Regions from separate parts of the Streptomyces sp. NPDC050617 genome, predicted to be linked through region 1. Evidence: riboswitches for the same ligand, from Rfam matches in the RefSeq annotation. Region 1 holds a riboswitch; the other holds the start of a gene.

Region 1 (7,310 bases):
ACAGCACCAGGTCGCCCGGCTTGAGCTGACTCTTCGTCAGGTGCGGGCCGTCGTTGGCCTGGGCCTGGGAGGTGCGGTCGAGGCTGACGCCGGCCTGCTTGTAGGCCCACTGGACCAGCCCGGAGCAGTCGAAGGAGTTGGGGCCTGTCGCCGCCGGCACGTAAGGGGAGCCGATCCTGGTCTGCGCGGCGGCCAGCGCGGCGGCGGCGCGCTGCGAGTCAGGGGCGTCGTGGCCGAGATCGGCGCTGCTGCCGGAGCTGGAGCCGCCGGAACCGGAACCACCGGAACCAGAGCCGCCGGAGCCGCCGGAGCTGGAACCACCGTCATCCGAGCCGGAGGAGACCGTGTTCTGCTCCTTCTGCAGCTCCTCCTTCTCCTTGGCGGTCAGGGTGTTGAGAAGCTCCTGGGCCTCGGCCAGCTTGCCCTGGACCTCCTTCTTCTTCTCCCCCAGCGCCTTGCGGGTGTCCGCGAGGTCGGCGAGCTTGCCGGACGCCTCCTCGCGCTCCTGCTTCAGCGTCCGCTGCTTCTCGCGGATCTGCTTGAGCGCGTCCGCCTGCTTGGTGGAGAGCTGGTCCAGAGTGGACGCCTTGTCGAGGTACGAGTCCGGGTCCGAGGACAGCAGCAGCTGCACAGCCGGGTCGATACCGCCGGAACGGTACTGGGCCGTGGCCATCGAACCGAGGCTCCCGCGGAGCTTGTTCAGCTCCTCCTGGCCCCGCGCGACCTTGTCCTGCTGGGCGCTGACCTGCTTCTCCAGCTTGTCCTGCTTCTCCTTGGCCCCGTTGAACTTCTCGGTGGCCTGCTCCGCCTGCTCGTAGAGAGCGTCGACCTTCGCCTTGACTTCCTTCTTGTCCGGCTTCGGTGCGGCGTTCGCGGCCTGGGACGTGAGAGCGACGGCTGCGGCGGCGGTCGCGGTGATCACGGTCACCCGCGTGCGGCTCGCTTGCTTGGGTCGGCGGTGGGACGCCACGAAGGCGAGCTCCTTCATCCTCCAGCCGCCTACCGGGCCTGGTGGGGGGAGGATGCACCCCGGCTCCGCGTGAACTACGCGGACTCGGCGGGACCTTCACGGACATCCCGGATGGATGATCGACCGCGCGAAGGTTCGAGGCCTGACCCTAGTGATCTTCTTGTGATCCGTTCAAATCCTCATAGGCAAAATCCGCCCCCGGAGCGCATCCTTTACCAACGATGCACACACGGTAGCGAAACACTGACACTCGGACACCGAAAGCCGGGCGGCCGTTCGGATCGAAGCGGTCAGGTGCGCGCAAGTCGCTTGAGCAGCAAGGCCGATGCCACCGGCCGCGCCCCGGCCTTCGCCACGCCGTCGGCCACCTCGCGGTCGGTGGAGACCACCACGACCGGCCGGCCCGGCGGTTCGGCCCGTACGAGCTGTCGGATCAGCTCGTCCGCGGTCACACCCGGCTTGCTGAACAGCACCCGCACCCCGCGCGGCGGCGCGAGCAGCACCGGGGCGACCAGCTCGGCGCCGTCGAAGACGCAGGTCATCTCCGCGCCCGTCTGCGCCGCCAGCACCGCCAGCCCGCCCAGCAGCCGCAGCCGCTGCTTGTCCAGCGGCATCGTCGGATAGCCGGTCTTGGTGACGTTGTAGCCGTCCACCACCAGATGCGCCTGGGGCAGCGCCAGCAACTGGTCGAGCAGCGCCGGATCCATCTCGGAGAGCGCGCGCGTCGCGATGTCCTTCGGCGTCATCTTCCCCGGCTCCACGGCCTCCACCGTGTCCGCCGGGTGCACCGACGCGGGCGGCAGCGCCAGTTCGCGCCGCAGGCCCTGCGCGGCGTCCAGCACGGTGTCCAGCAGCAGCCGCAGCCGCATGTCCTCGACGCTGCGGCCCTCGCGGGTCGCCCGCCGGCTCGCCTCCAGCGCCGACTCGGCCTCGGCGAGCCGCGCCTTGAGCCGCCGCGCCTCGCTGTCCGCCGCCGTCTTCTCGGCCGCCGCCGACGCCCGCAGCGCCTCCAGGGCCGCCTCGGCCTTCCGCGCCGACGCCTCGCCGCGCCGCACGTCGCTCACCGCGCTGCGCAGCTTGCGCTGATAGCCGTCGGCCTCCTTGCGGGCCGCGTCCAGCTCCTGGCGGACCCGGTCCACCTCGGCGCGGGCCGCCCCGCGCGCCTCGGCCAGTTCCTCGCGCAGCCGCCGCAGCTCCCGCTGCGCCTCCTCGCCCGCCCGCTCGGCGTTGGCGCGCTGCGCCTCCTCGCCGGCCGCCGCGACGAGCTTGGCCCAGCCCACGGGCCGCACCACATAGGCCACCGCGGCCACGTCCACGGGGTCGGCGGCGGCGGGCGGCGCCCCGTTGTCCAGCGCCTCGGTCAGCTCCGGCTGACCCTCGCGCAGCCGGGCCGCGATCCGCTGCCGGAAGACGGCATCGGCCTCGATCGCCGCGGCCATCGCGTTGCCCGCGAACTTGGCCCGGCGGTTCGGCGTGAACCGGGCGTACTGCCGCAGCTGCGGCGGGAGTTCGGAGACGGTCAGCCCGCCGAAGGCGTCCGCGACGAGCGCCACGACCCGGCGCCGCACCGCCTCCGGCAGGGGGCGGTCGAGCACCTCAAAGGCGCCGTCGGCGTCACCGGCCGCGCCCTCGTCGCCTGTGTGCTGGGCCACCGCTCATCGCTCCGTTCTCAGGCGCTCGCACCTGGCCGGCCGACCAGCTCGATCTGGTCGACCGCGTTGCACCAGCGGCAGCGCACGGACTCGATGGTCTCACTGACGACCTCGTGCTCCTCGACCGTCGGCTCTCCGGCCAGGTCGAGGTGGACGTAGTCGACGGCCTTGGTGGAACGGGTCACGTCGAAGCGGGTGAGGTTGCCGCACAGGGTGCAGCGCCACCGAGTCTCGGCTGTCGGCTGGGGAACGCCCATCGTGTCGTCCGTCCTCATGTCTGCTCGCGGGTTGTTCTCACGGACCGCGGTGCGCCGTCGAACTGCGGGAGTGCTTTCCGTAACCCTACGGCCTGGCGCCGCCCGGCCGCCCCGGCGAGGCGGTCCGTACAGGTTCCGCCCGGTACGAGATGATCCGTGCATGATCAGGAAGGCGGCGGACGGCAGGTCCGGCACCCCGGCGGGGCCCGTGGTGACCTACGCCCTCATCGGCCTGAGCTGCCTGATCTTCCTGATCGGCCCGGCCTCCGGCTTCAACCGCTCGTACGGCGCGGACGCCGACCTGATCGCCGCTCAGACGGCGTACTTCGAACGCTGGGGCATCGTCCCCGCCGATCTGTGGCGCGGCGCCCCGCTGGAGCCGCTCACCCCGCTCACCGCGCTGTTCGTGCACGGAAACTGGCTGCACCTGCTGGGCAACATGCTCTTCCTCTTCGTCTTCGGCGCGATGACGGAGGAGCGTATGGGCCGGCTGCACTTCGCCGTCTTCTACGTCGCGACCGGCTATCTCGCGCTGCTCGGCTACGCCACCGCGCACGCCGATTCCACCCAGGCCCTGGTCGGGGCGTCCGGAGCGATCTCCGGGGTGCTCGGCGCGTTTCTCTGCCTCTTCCCCACGGCGCGGGTCACGAGTCTCTTTCCGTTCCTCTTCTTCCTGCCGCTGCGCTTCCCCGCCTGGGCCGTGCTCATCTTCTGGTTCGTGCTCCAGTGGCTGGCCGCCGGCGCCGCGGGCTCCCAGCCGGGCGTCGCCTATCTCGCGCACCTGGTGGGGTTCGCGCTCGGCTTCCTCTACGCGTGGGCCCGCTACCGGCGTCCGGCTAGAGTGAAAGGCGCGGCCCCGCCCAGCGAGGGGGCGCGCCCACCCGGGGACCCCGACACCAGCGGCTGACGCCACGGGCCCCCGGACCCGCGAGGAGGAGCCAGCCTTTGATCACGTCGATCGTGCTCATCAAGACGAGCGTGGACCAGATCCCCGAGATCGCCGAGAAGATCGCCGCCCTGGAGGGCGTCAGCGAGGTCTATTCGGTCACCGGCGCCCACGACCTGATCGCGATGGTCCGCGTCGCCCGCCACGACGACCTCGCGGACGTCATCCCCGGCCGCATCAGCAAGGTCCCGGGCGTGGCCTCCACCGAGACCCACATCGCCTTCCGCACGTACTCGCAGCACGACCTGGAGGCGGCCTTCGCGATCGGCCTGGACGCGTAGCGCCCGGCCGACGGGGAGCATCCTGGCCCGCGCGGGCGGCGCCCGGCGTCCCCTCAGGCCGCCGACACCGGCACGCAGCGGCCGCCCTCGGTCCGGTAGGACCACTTGGCACCGGAGGCGACCAGTTCGCGTACGGCCGCCACGAAGCGGTCGATGTGCTCGTCGGGGGTGCCCGCGCCGAAGCTGACGCGGATGGCGTTCAGTGAGCGCTCGCCTGGCGCGGCCTCGGGCGCGCCGCACTCTCCGACCTCGTCGCTCTCCGCGCCCAGCAGCGTCCGCACCAGCGGGTGCGCGCAGAACAGGCCGTCGCGCACCCCGATGCCGTACTCGGCGGAGAGCGCCGCCGCGAAGTGCGAGCTGTTCCAGCCCTCCACCACGAAGGAGAGGACGCCGACCCGGGGGGCGTCGTCGCCGAAGAGCGAGAGCACCTTCACCTCGGGGATCGCGGCGAGCCCCTCGCGGACCCGCGCCAGGAGCCGCTGCTCGCGCTCGACGAGCGCGTCGAAACCGGCCTCGGTCAGCGCCTTGCAGGCGGCGGCGATCGCGTAGACGCCGATCACGTTGGGCGAACCGGCCTCGTGCCGGGCCTCGGTCTCGTGCCACTCGACGTCCACGCCGCCGTCCGCGCGCCGCTCGACCCTGCGGCTCGCGCCGCCGCCCGCGAGGTACGGCTCCGCCGCCAGCAGCCAGTCCCGGCGCCCGGCGAGCACGCCCGAGCCGAACGGCGCGTACAGCTTGTGGCCGGAGAACGCCACCCAGTCCACGTCCGAGGCCGCCACGTCCACCGGGTGGTGCGGCGCGAGCTGCGCGGCGTCGAGGACGATCCGCGCGCCGTGCGCGTGGGCGGCGGCCGCCAGCTCCCGTACGGGCCACACCTCGCCCGTCACATTGGACGCGCCCGTCACACAGACCAGCGCGGGCCCGTACGGCTCCCGGTCGGCGAGCGCCTTCTCCAGCGTCTCGACGGCCTGCGCCGGGGTGCGCGGCGCGTCGAGGTAGCTGACGGTGACATCAGAGGAGGCGGAGGCCGCGCGCCGCTCCCACGGCAGCAGCGAGGCGTGGTGCTCGGTCTCGAAGACGAAGACGCGCGTGCCGCGCGGGAGGGCCGCGGCCAGCAGGTTGAGCGAGTCGGTGGTGGAGCGGGTGAAGATCACCTGGTCGTCGGCGCGGCAGCCGAGGAACTCCGCGACGTCGGCGCGGCTGTTCTCGAAGAGGTCGGTGGAGAGCTGCGAGAGGTACCCCGCGCCGCGGTGCACGCTGCCGTAGTAGGGGGCGTACGCGGCCACGTCGTCCCAGACCCGCTGGAGGGCGGGGGCGCTGGCGGCGTAGTCGAGCGCCGCGTAGACGACCTCGCCGCCGGTGACCAGCGGGACGCTGACGTCCCGGCCGAGCACCGGCAGCGGCTGGGCGGCCGCCGCGGCAACGGCTTCCGAAGGGGTGGCGGTGACGGCGGCGGTGGCGTGTGCGGACATGCTGAACTCTCCCGGCGGTGCAGGCGGAATGTCTTCGAAGGCGCACGGGTTCGGGGACGCGTGCGGAACGCCTCGACGCGCGGCTCGCGCGGCATACGGAGGCATGAAGAGATCTGAGAAGACCTGAGGAACCCTCAGGGGACGTCAGAAAAGGGGCCGTCGGCCCTATCGCATTCGCTTGCTCACGAGACTGCTCCCTCAAGACCAGGACCCCTGGACGAGGGGCCCGCGCTTGCCGAGGACCTTGCTGTCCACGACCTGGTCTTCACCCGGGGCACCCCGCCACGGACGGAGGGTTGCCGGACAGCGGGCCGGGGCCTATGTCGCTGTCACTCATGACCTGTGCAGCATCTTGCCACACGATCTTCGATGCGCAAGGCGCGGTCCGCACTGTGGACTGCGCCCTGCGTCACACGAAGCACCACACCGCGCCCCGCGCCATCGGCGTCAGGCGTTGCTCGCCACGACCCACCGCTGCAACGCGTCCCGCGCCGCCCCCGAGTCGACGGCGTCCGCGGCCCGCGCGATCCCCGCGGAGATCTGCGCGGCGAGCGGCTCGTCCGTCGGCTCCAGCGCCACCAGCGCCGCCGCCGAGTTGAGCAGCACCGCGTCCCGTACGGGCCCGGTCTCCCCCGCCAGCAGCCGGCGGGCGACGTCCGCGTTGTACGAGGCGTCGGCGCCGCGCAGCGCCGAGACCGGCACCAGGTCGATGCCGACGTCCCGCGGGTCGAACGCCTCCTCGCGGACCCGCCCGTCCCGCACGATCCACACCCGCGAGGTCGCGGTCGTGGTCAGCTCGTCCAGCCCGTCGTCGCCGCGGAAGACCAGCGCGCTGGAGCCGCGCTCGGCGAGGACCCCGGCGAGGATCGGCGCCATCCGGGCGTCGGCGACGCCGGTGGCCTGGGCCTTGACCCGCGCGGGGTTGGTCAGCGGGCCCAGCACGTTGAACGTCGTCCGGATGCCCAGCTCCCGCCGGGCGGCGGCCACATGGCGCAGCGAGGGGTGGAACTTCACCGCGAAGCAGAAGGTGATGCCCGCCTCCTCGGCGACCCGCACCACCTGCCGCGGGTGGAGGTCCAGGTTGACGCCGAGCTTCTCCAGCACGTCGGAGGCGCCGCTGGCGGACGACGCGGCGCGGTTGCCGTGCTTGACGACCTTCGCCCCCGTGCCGGCCACCACGATCGAGGACATGGTGGAGATGTTGACGGTCTTGGCCCCGTCGCCGCCGGTGCCGACGATGTCGATGCTGGGGCCGGGCACCTCGATGAGGTTGGCGTGGTCGTACATGGCCCGTACGAGCCCGGAGATCTCGGCGACGGTCTCGCCCTTGGCGCGCAGCGCGACCGCGAAACCGGCGATCTGGGCGTCGGTGGCCTCGCCGCGCATGATGCGGTCCATGGCCCAGGCGGTGTCGTCGGCGCCGAGGTCGCGGTGGTCCAGGAGCGCGTCCAGGATGCCCGGCCAGGTACGGGCCGTCGCGCTGTCGCCGCCTGCCGGGGTCGCAACGTTCATGGTCCACGCTCCTGGTGGTCGTCTGGATTCGCCGGACCAGACTATCGAGACGTACGGACAGCGAAGAGCCCCGTCCATGCGCTGGACGGGGCTCTCGCTGTGGCGGTCAGCGGATGACGCTCTCGGGCGTGGGATCAGTGGTGGCCGTGGCCGCTGGTGATCTCCTCGTACTCCTCGGCGGTGGCCTTGGGGATCTGGGTCCCCTCTCCGTAGAAGCCCT
Region 2 (7,310 bases), on a different contig from region 1:
CGCCGAGCACGTCCCGGCAGCAGGCGATGAACGCGTCCGCCCAGCGCCGCGTCAAGAACGCCGCCCGGTCCGCGCCCAGCACCCCGCGCAGCACCTGCGCCGCGACATCGTCGGGCAGCAGCCGGTAGTAGTCCGGCGGCGCCCACGGCGTGTGCGAGAAGTGGCCGATCCGCAGGTCGGGGCGGCGCTCCCGGAGCATGCCGGGGACCAGCGTGAGGTGGTAGTCCTGCACCAGCACGGCCGCGCCGCTCGCCGCCTCGGCGGCCAGCGCGTCCGCGAAGGCCGCGTTGTACGCCTCGTACGCGCCCCACTGCTCCCGGAAGTCCGCGTCGAACACGGGCTCCAGCGGCGTCTCGTACAGCAGGTGGTGGACGAACCACAGCACGGAATTCGCGATGCCGTTGTACGCGGCGGCGAAGACGTCGGGCGCGATGTCCAGCATCCGGACGCGCTGTCCACCGGAGTCGTCCGCCGGCAGATGGCCGCCCTGGGAGCGCCGTACGGCCTCCCGGTCGCCGTCCCCGAGCGCCGCGCACACCCAGACGGCGTCCGCCTCCGGTCCGATGGCCGACAGCCCTGAGACCAGGCCGCCGCCGCCGCGCTTGGCGGTGAGCGACCCGTCGTCGCTCCGCACGTAGGAGACCGGGCCGCGGTTGGACGCGACGAGGACCTGGGCGCCGTGCTGGTAGGCCATGTCGCGAGCCTAGCCGCTGCCGCCAGCGCTCAAACGCGCGCACACCATCCGGGCCAGTACCGGGGCTCCGCCCCGGACCCCGGTCCTCAATCGCCGGACGGGCTGAAATGCCGGTCCTCAAGCGCCGGACGGGCTGGAATGCCGGTCCTCAATCGCCGGACGGGCTGGGGTGCCGGTCCTCAAGCGCCGCCGGGCGGGCTGGAGTGCCGGGTTCTACGCTGCTCGGCGTTTCACGTACTCCGGTATTTCGGTCATCGGCGGTCGTTCCTCCGTGTCCACCGCGTGGGTCCGTGCCACGAAGCCCTGCTCGCCCCGGTCGAACTGGGTCAGTACCGGGCGCACCAAATGACCGCGCGCCAGGCGCAGTTGGGCGGTGCGGTAGATGGCCGCGGCCATCCGCCCGAGGGCCTGGCCGTCCTGGTGCCGATGGAGGCGCACCCCCACGTCGACCTGGGCGAGCGCGTCCAGGCCGACGGTGTGCAGCGCGTCGACGAGGAGGCCGAGCTCCACTCCGTAGCCGACGGGGAACGGCAGCCGTTCCAGCAGCGAGCGCCGCGCCGCGTACTCGCCGCCGAGCGGCTGCACGAACCCCGCCAGCTGCGGCCAGTGCAGATTGAGCAGCGGGCGGGCCACCAGCTCCGTGACCCGGCCGCCCTGCCCCGCGGCGTCGCCGAGCGGGCGGTCGTACATCGCCTTCACGAAGTGCACGTCCGGATCGGTCAGCAGCGGCCCGACGATGCCCGAGACGAACTCGGCGGAGAACTCCCGCAGGTCGGCGTCGACGAAGCAGACGATCTCGCCGCTGGTCGCCAGCAGCGACCGCCACAGCACCTCGCCCTTGCCGGGCAGCGCGGGCAGCCGCGGCAGCACCGCGTCCCGGTGCACGACCCGCGCCCCGGCCGCCGCCGCGACGGCGGCCGTCCGGTCCGTGGAACCGGAGTCCAGCACCACCAGCTCGTCCACCAGCGGCACGGGTCCGCCCATCAGCTCCCGGCGGATCGTGGCGACGATCGCGCCGACCGTCGCCTCCTCGTCGAGGGCGGGCAGCACCACGCTCACCGTGCCGCGCGCACCGGCGGCGCACTTCGCGGCGAGGAGCTGGTCGAGCGGGCGGTCGGCGGCGGACCAAGAGCGCTGCTTCAGCCAGTGCTCGACCTCTTCCAGCACGTCGAAAGTCTCCTTCTGCGATCCGTATGCGATCCGTATGCGAGCTGTATGCGGTCCCTATACGGTCCGCATGTGATCCATCTCGCGGTTCGGACGACTATCTCAACCGTCCGTGGCTTCGGTTACAGTCTTGAACAACGCGGACGCCCGTCGCATGTCGGGGTCGCGTGACAAATGCCTGGGCCCCGCCCAGCGCCATACCGCTCATCCAGAGGGGCAGAGGGAACGGCCCGTTGAAGCCCCGGCAACCCTCCCGCCGGTCTCGTCGAACTATTCGCGAGGCTCCCGGTGGGGAAGGTGCCAATTCCGGCTCGCGGCGAGATGCGCCGCGGGGAAGATGAGGAGAAAGGGCCTCGCCTCCATGGCTGTGCAAGCCGCAGAAACCACCGCTTCCGCCACCCCCGTCGACCTCGGTCCCGCCGTGGCGCTCTCCTGCCGCGAGTGCGGCGAGCGTTCCGCCCTCGGCCCGATTTTCGCCTGCGAGGTCTGTTTCGGGCCTCTTGAGGTCGCGTACGAGCTGCCGACGGGCGACCCGGAGGCCCTGCGCCGGCGGATCGAGGCCGGCCCCGACAACATCTGGCGGTACGCGCCGCTGCTGCCGGTCCCGGCCGACGTGGCCGGCAAGCCGAATCTGAACCCCGGCTTCACCAAGCTCGTCAAGGCCGACCGCCTCGCCCGCGAGTTGGGCGTCACCGGCGGCCTGTACGTCAAGGACGACTCCGGCAACCCGACGCACTCCTTCAAGGACCGCGTCGTCGCCATCGCCGTCGAGGCCGCCCGCGCCTTCGGCTTCACCACCCTGTCCTGCTCCTCGACCGGCAACCTCGCGGGCGCGGTCGGCGCGGCGGCGGCCCGTTCCGGCTTCAGGTCCTGCGTGTTCATCCCGCACGACCTGGAGCAGGGCAAGGTCGTCATGGCCGCGGTCTACGGCGGCGAGCTCGTCGGCATCGAGGGCAACTACGACGACGTCAACCGGTTCTGCTCCGAGCTCATCGGCGACCCGGCGGGCGAGGGCTGGGGCTTCGTCAACGTCAACCTGCGCCCGTACTACGGCGAGGGCTCCAAGACGCTCGCGTACGAGATCTGCGAGCAGCTCGGCTGGCGGCTCCCGGACCAGATCGTCATCCCGATCGCGTCCGGCTCCCAGCTCACGAAGATCGACAAGGGGCTCAAGGAGCTGATCCGGCTCGGGCTGGTCGAGGACCGCCCGTACAAGATCTTCGGCGCCCAGGCCGAGGGGTGCTCGCCGGTCTCGACGGCCTTCAAGGCGGGCCACGACGTCGTACGGCCGCAGAAGCCGAACACCATCGCCAAGTCGCTCGCCATCGGCAACCCGGCGGACGGCCCGTACGTGCTCGACATCGCCCGGCGCACCGGCGGCGCGGTCGAGGACGTCAACGACGCGCAGGTGGTGGACGCGATCAAGCTGCTGGCCCGTACGGAGGGCGTCTTCGCGGAGACCGCGGGCGGCGTGACGGTCGGCGTCACCAAGAAGCTGATCGAGAACGGGCTGCTCGACCCGGCCCTGACCACGGTCGTCCTGAACACCGGCGACGGCCTCAAGACGCTGGACGCGGTGGCGCCGACCACCGGGCCCACGGCGACGATCCGCCCCAGCCTGGACGCGTTCCGCGCCGCGGGACTGGCCGGCTGACCGCGCCCCCAGGCCCACTCCGTCCACCACCGAAGGGAACCGTCATGAGCGTAAACGTCCGTATTCCTACCATTCTCCGTACGTACACCGACGGCCGGGCCGAGGTGCCGGCGGAGGGTGCGACCGTCGCCGAGGTCATCGACTCCCTGGAGCGGAACCACCCGGGCATCGCCGCGCGCGTGCTCGACGACGCCGGCAAGCTGCGCCGCTTCGTGAACGTCTACGTCAACGACGACGACGCGCGCTTCGAGGGCGGCCTCCAGGCGCCGACGCCGGACGGCGCGGGCATTTCGATCATCCCGGCGGTCGCCGGCGGCTGCTGAGGTCGCCCGCGGCTTCTCGCGCCCTTCCCGCCACTCTTCCCGCATCGCCCCCGCTTTACTCCCGCATCGTCCCCGAATCGCCCCGGCCGGAAACGGACGGGGCGATTCCGTCTGTTGAATGGCGATACAGTTGAGGACGATCCCCCTCCGGCGTCAGTGCCGAACGCATATGAGAACCCGTCAAGTTACGTGCAAAGACTGTGTGCGAATTGTCGGTTTGGTTGCGTTATGCCCGGACCGACTTGCCCCGGATTGCTGGGAATCCTCCGCAAAGCGCCCGTCGGCCACCGCCGGAATTCTCGTCCGATTGACCTGTTGCAGACGGCATCCGTGCAGATACATTCAGCCGCGGTCGACGCGTTCCGGCGCACACCCCCACCTGTCAGGGGGTGAGGTCTGACCCAGGGTCCGCGAAGTGCGGTCCTGCGCAAGGGCCAGTAATAGGGGAGTTAGGCATGGCTCAGGGCACCGTCAAATGGTTCAACGCGGAGAAGGGGTACGGCTTCATCGCGGTCGACGGTGGTGCGGATGTATTCGTCCACTACAGCGCGATTCAGATGGACGGCTACCGCACCCTCGAGGAGGGTCAGCGAGTCGAGTTCGAGATCTCGCAGGGCCAGAAGGGGCCGCAGGCGGACATGGTCAAGCTCGCCGTCTGATCTCGGCGCGATCGACCACCGGCTCACTCACACGCGGGGCCCGTACCTTCCGGGGTACGGGCCCTTCGTGCGCCCGGAAACCGGGCCGCGCCCCGGTCGGGGTCCGGACGGCGTCCCGGTCGGGGTCCCGGTCGGGGTCCGGGCCGTGCCCCGGCCGGGGTCCGGGCGCGCCCCCGGCGGCCTCCCGATCGCGCCTCCGGGTAATGCGAAGCCGCTTGCACTCAAGGGGGGCGAGTGCTAATCATTGGGCTTAGCACTCTCCCAGTGAGAGTGACAGAACTTGGATCGGGCCGGTGAGGTCCGCACCCTGGTGGGGCAAGGAACCACAAGGGCTGCAGGCCGTCCGTCGCGGGCGCCAGCGTGATCCGGAGAAAGCCTCCCCCAAGCTCTCAGGGAGCCGGGGGGACCCCCTTCTGTCCGGGAGGACCACTTCACATGGCCAAGATCATCGCGTTCGACGAGGAGGCACGGCGCGGCCTCGAGCGCGGCATGAACCAGCTCGCCGACGCCGTCAAGGTGACCCTGGGCCCCAAGGGTCGCAACGTCGTCCTCGAGAAGAAGTGGGGCGCCCCCACGATCACCAACGATGGTGTCTCCATCGCCAAGGAGATCGAGCTCGAGGACCCGTACGAGAAGATCGGCGCCGAGCTGGTCAAGGAGGTCGCGAAGAAGACGGACGACGTCGCCGGTGACGGCACGACGACCGCGACCGTCCTGGCGCAGGCGCTGGTCCGCGAGGGCCTGCGCAACGTAGCCGCCGGCGCCAACCCGATGGCCCTCAAGCGCGGCATCGAGAAGGCCGTCGAGGCCGTCTCCGCCGCCCTGCTGGAGCAGGCCAAGGACGTGGAGACCAAGGAGCAGATCGCTTCGACCGCCTCCATCTCCGCCGCCGACACCCAGATCGGCGAGCTGATCGCCGAGGCCATGGACAAGGTCGGCAAGGAAGGCGTCATCACGGTCGAGGAGTCGCAGACCTTCGGCCTGGAGCTTGAGCTCACCGAAGGCATGCGCTTCGACAAGGGCTACATCTCCGCCTACTTCGCCACCGACATGGAGCGTATGGAGGCGTCGCTCGACGACCCGTACATCCTGATCGTCAACTCCAAGATCGGCAACGTGAAGGACCTCCTTCCGCTGCTGGAGAAGGTCATGCAGTCGGGCAAGCCGCTGCTGATCATCGCGGAGGATGTCGAGGGCGAGGCGCTGTCCACGCTCGTCGTCAACAAGATCCGCGGCACCTTCAAGTCCGTCGCCGTCAAGGCCCCGGGCTTCGGTGACCGCCGCAAGGCCATGCTCGGCGACATCGCCATCCTCACCGGTGGCACCGTCATCTCCGAGGAGGTCGGCCTCAAGCTGGAGAACGCCGGTCTCGACCTGCTCGGCCGCGCCCGCAAGGTCGTCATCACCAAGGACGAGACGACCATCGTCGACGGCGCCGGCGAGAGCGACCAGGTCCAGGGCCGCGTCAACCAGATCCGCGCCGAGATCGAGAACTCGGACAGCGACTACGACCGCGAGAAGCTGCAGGAGCGCCTGGCAAAGCTCGCCGGCGGTGTCGCGGTCATCAAGGCCGGCGCCGCGACCGAGGTGGAGCTCAAGGAGCGCAAGCACCGCATCGAGGACGCCGTTCGCAACGCGAAGGCGGCCGTCGAGGAGGGCATCGTCGCCGGCGGCGGCGTGGCCCTGCTCCAGACCGTCTCGGTCTTCGAGAAGCTCGACCTTGAGGGCGACGAGGCCACCGGTGCCGCCGCTGTGAAGCTGGCCCTGGAGGCCCCGCTGAAGCAGATCTCCGTCAACGCCGGCCTTGAGGGCGGCGTCGTCGTGGAGAAGGTGCGCAACCTGACGCCGGGTCACGGTCTCAACGCCGCGACTGGCGAGTACATCGACCTGGTCGCCGCGGGCATCATCGACCCGGCCAAGGTCACGCGTTCCGCGCTGCAGAACGCCGCCTCCATCGCGGCGCTCTTCCTCACCACCGAGGCCGTCATCGCCGACAAGCCGGAGAAGGCGGGCGCTGCCCCGGCCGGCGGCGGCATGCCGGGCGGTGACATGGACTTCTGATCCTCTTGAGGATCAGCTGCCCATAGCTGTACGGACCGAGGGCGGCACCCCCATCGCGGGGGTGCCGCCCTCGGGCGTTTCGGTGTCTCCGTCAGCCTGCTGCCGGCCGAAGCTACTGCCCGCTGAACAGTCGGTCGATCTGGCGGTCGAGGAGGGCGAGGGCCTGCTCGGGGGTGCGCTGGCCGAGGAGGACGCCGGTCTGGAGCCCGTCGGCGGTCGCGAGCAGGATCTCGGCTTCGGGGAGGGGGTCCAGATCGGCGGGAACCTGCCCTTCCCGCTGGCCCCAGGCGAGCAGGTCGGCGAGGAGCCTTTCGAGTTCGGGGGGCGCGTCGGCGGCGACGGCGGCGAGGTTCTCGTCCCAGAGGAAGCGGACGAAGTACGCCACGTACACGAGGTGCCGGGTCCGGCGCTCCTCGTCCAGCGGCAGCATCTCCATCAGGACCCCGCGCACCGCCCCGCGCGGGGTGTTCGCGTCGGCGAGCGCTTCGACGCGCTCCCGGCCGCGCCGCTCGGCGTCGCTGTTGAGGATCTCCAGCGCCGTGAGCAGCAGCCCGTCCCGGCTGCCGAAGTAGTACTGCACCAGCCGCACCGACACCCCGGCCTCCGCCGCCACCTGTCGCAGCGTGACGTCCTCCAGCCCGCGCCGCGCGGCCAGCCGCCAGACGGCCTCGGCGATCTGGCGGCGCCGCTGGTCGTGGTCGGCCTGTCGGGGCATGGGGGCGGTCCTCGGCTGTTCTGTGGGTGAGGGGTTC

What was found. Region 1 has a riboswitch for S-adenosylmethionine ahead of AB0I49_RS32270 (aminotransferase class V-fold PLP-dependent enzyme). Riboswitches for the same ligand answer to the same signal wherever they lie in the genome.
Region 2: another riboswitch for S-adenosylmethionine. It lies ahead of thrC (threonine synthase); the one in region 1 lies ahead of AB0I49_RS32270 (aminotransferase class V-fold PLP-dependent enzyme).

The regions. Positions count from the first base shown of each region.
Region 1 covers NZ_JBFAIS010000032.1:44,628-51,937, forward strand. The annotation lists gene AB0I49_RS32245 (NlpC/P60 family protein) at 1-970, opposite strand, end outside; gene AB0I49_RS32250 (NYN domain-containing protein) at 1,261-2,622, opposite strand; gene AB0I49_RS32255 (hypothetical protein) at 2,640-2,879, opposite strand; gene AB0I49_RS32260 (rhomboid family intramembrane serine protease) at 3,040-3,786, shown strand; gene AB0I49_RS32265 (Lrp/AsnC ligand binding domain-containing protein) at 3,825-4,106, shown strand; gene AB0I49_RS32270 (aminotransferase class V-fold PLP-dependent enzyme) at 4,160-5,578, opposite strand; SAM riboswitch class IV at 5,802-5,919, opposite strand; gene trpD (anthranilate phosphoribosyltransferase) at 6,026-7,090, opposite strand; gene AB0I49_RS32280 (cytochrome bc complex cytochrome b subunit) at 7,225-7,310, opposite strand, start outside.
Region 2 covers NZ_JBFAIS010000005.1:163,142-170,451, forward strand. The annotation lists gene AB0I49_RS09320 (trehalose-6-phosphate synthase) at 1-694, opposite strand, end outside; gene AB0I49_RS09325 (glucosyl-3-phosphoglycerate synthase) at 908-1,861, opposite strand; SAM riboswitch class I at 2,063-2,205, shown strand; gene thrC (threonine synthase) at 2,223-3,515, shown strand; gene AB0I49_RS09335 (MoaD/ThiS family protein) at 3,560-3,838, shown strand; gene AB0I49_RS09340 (cold-shock protein) at 4,294-4,497, shown strand; gene groL (chaperonin GroEL) at 4,933-6,558, shown strand; gene AB0I49_RS09350 (TetR/AcrR family transcriptional regulator) at 6,671-7,273, opposite strand.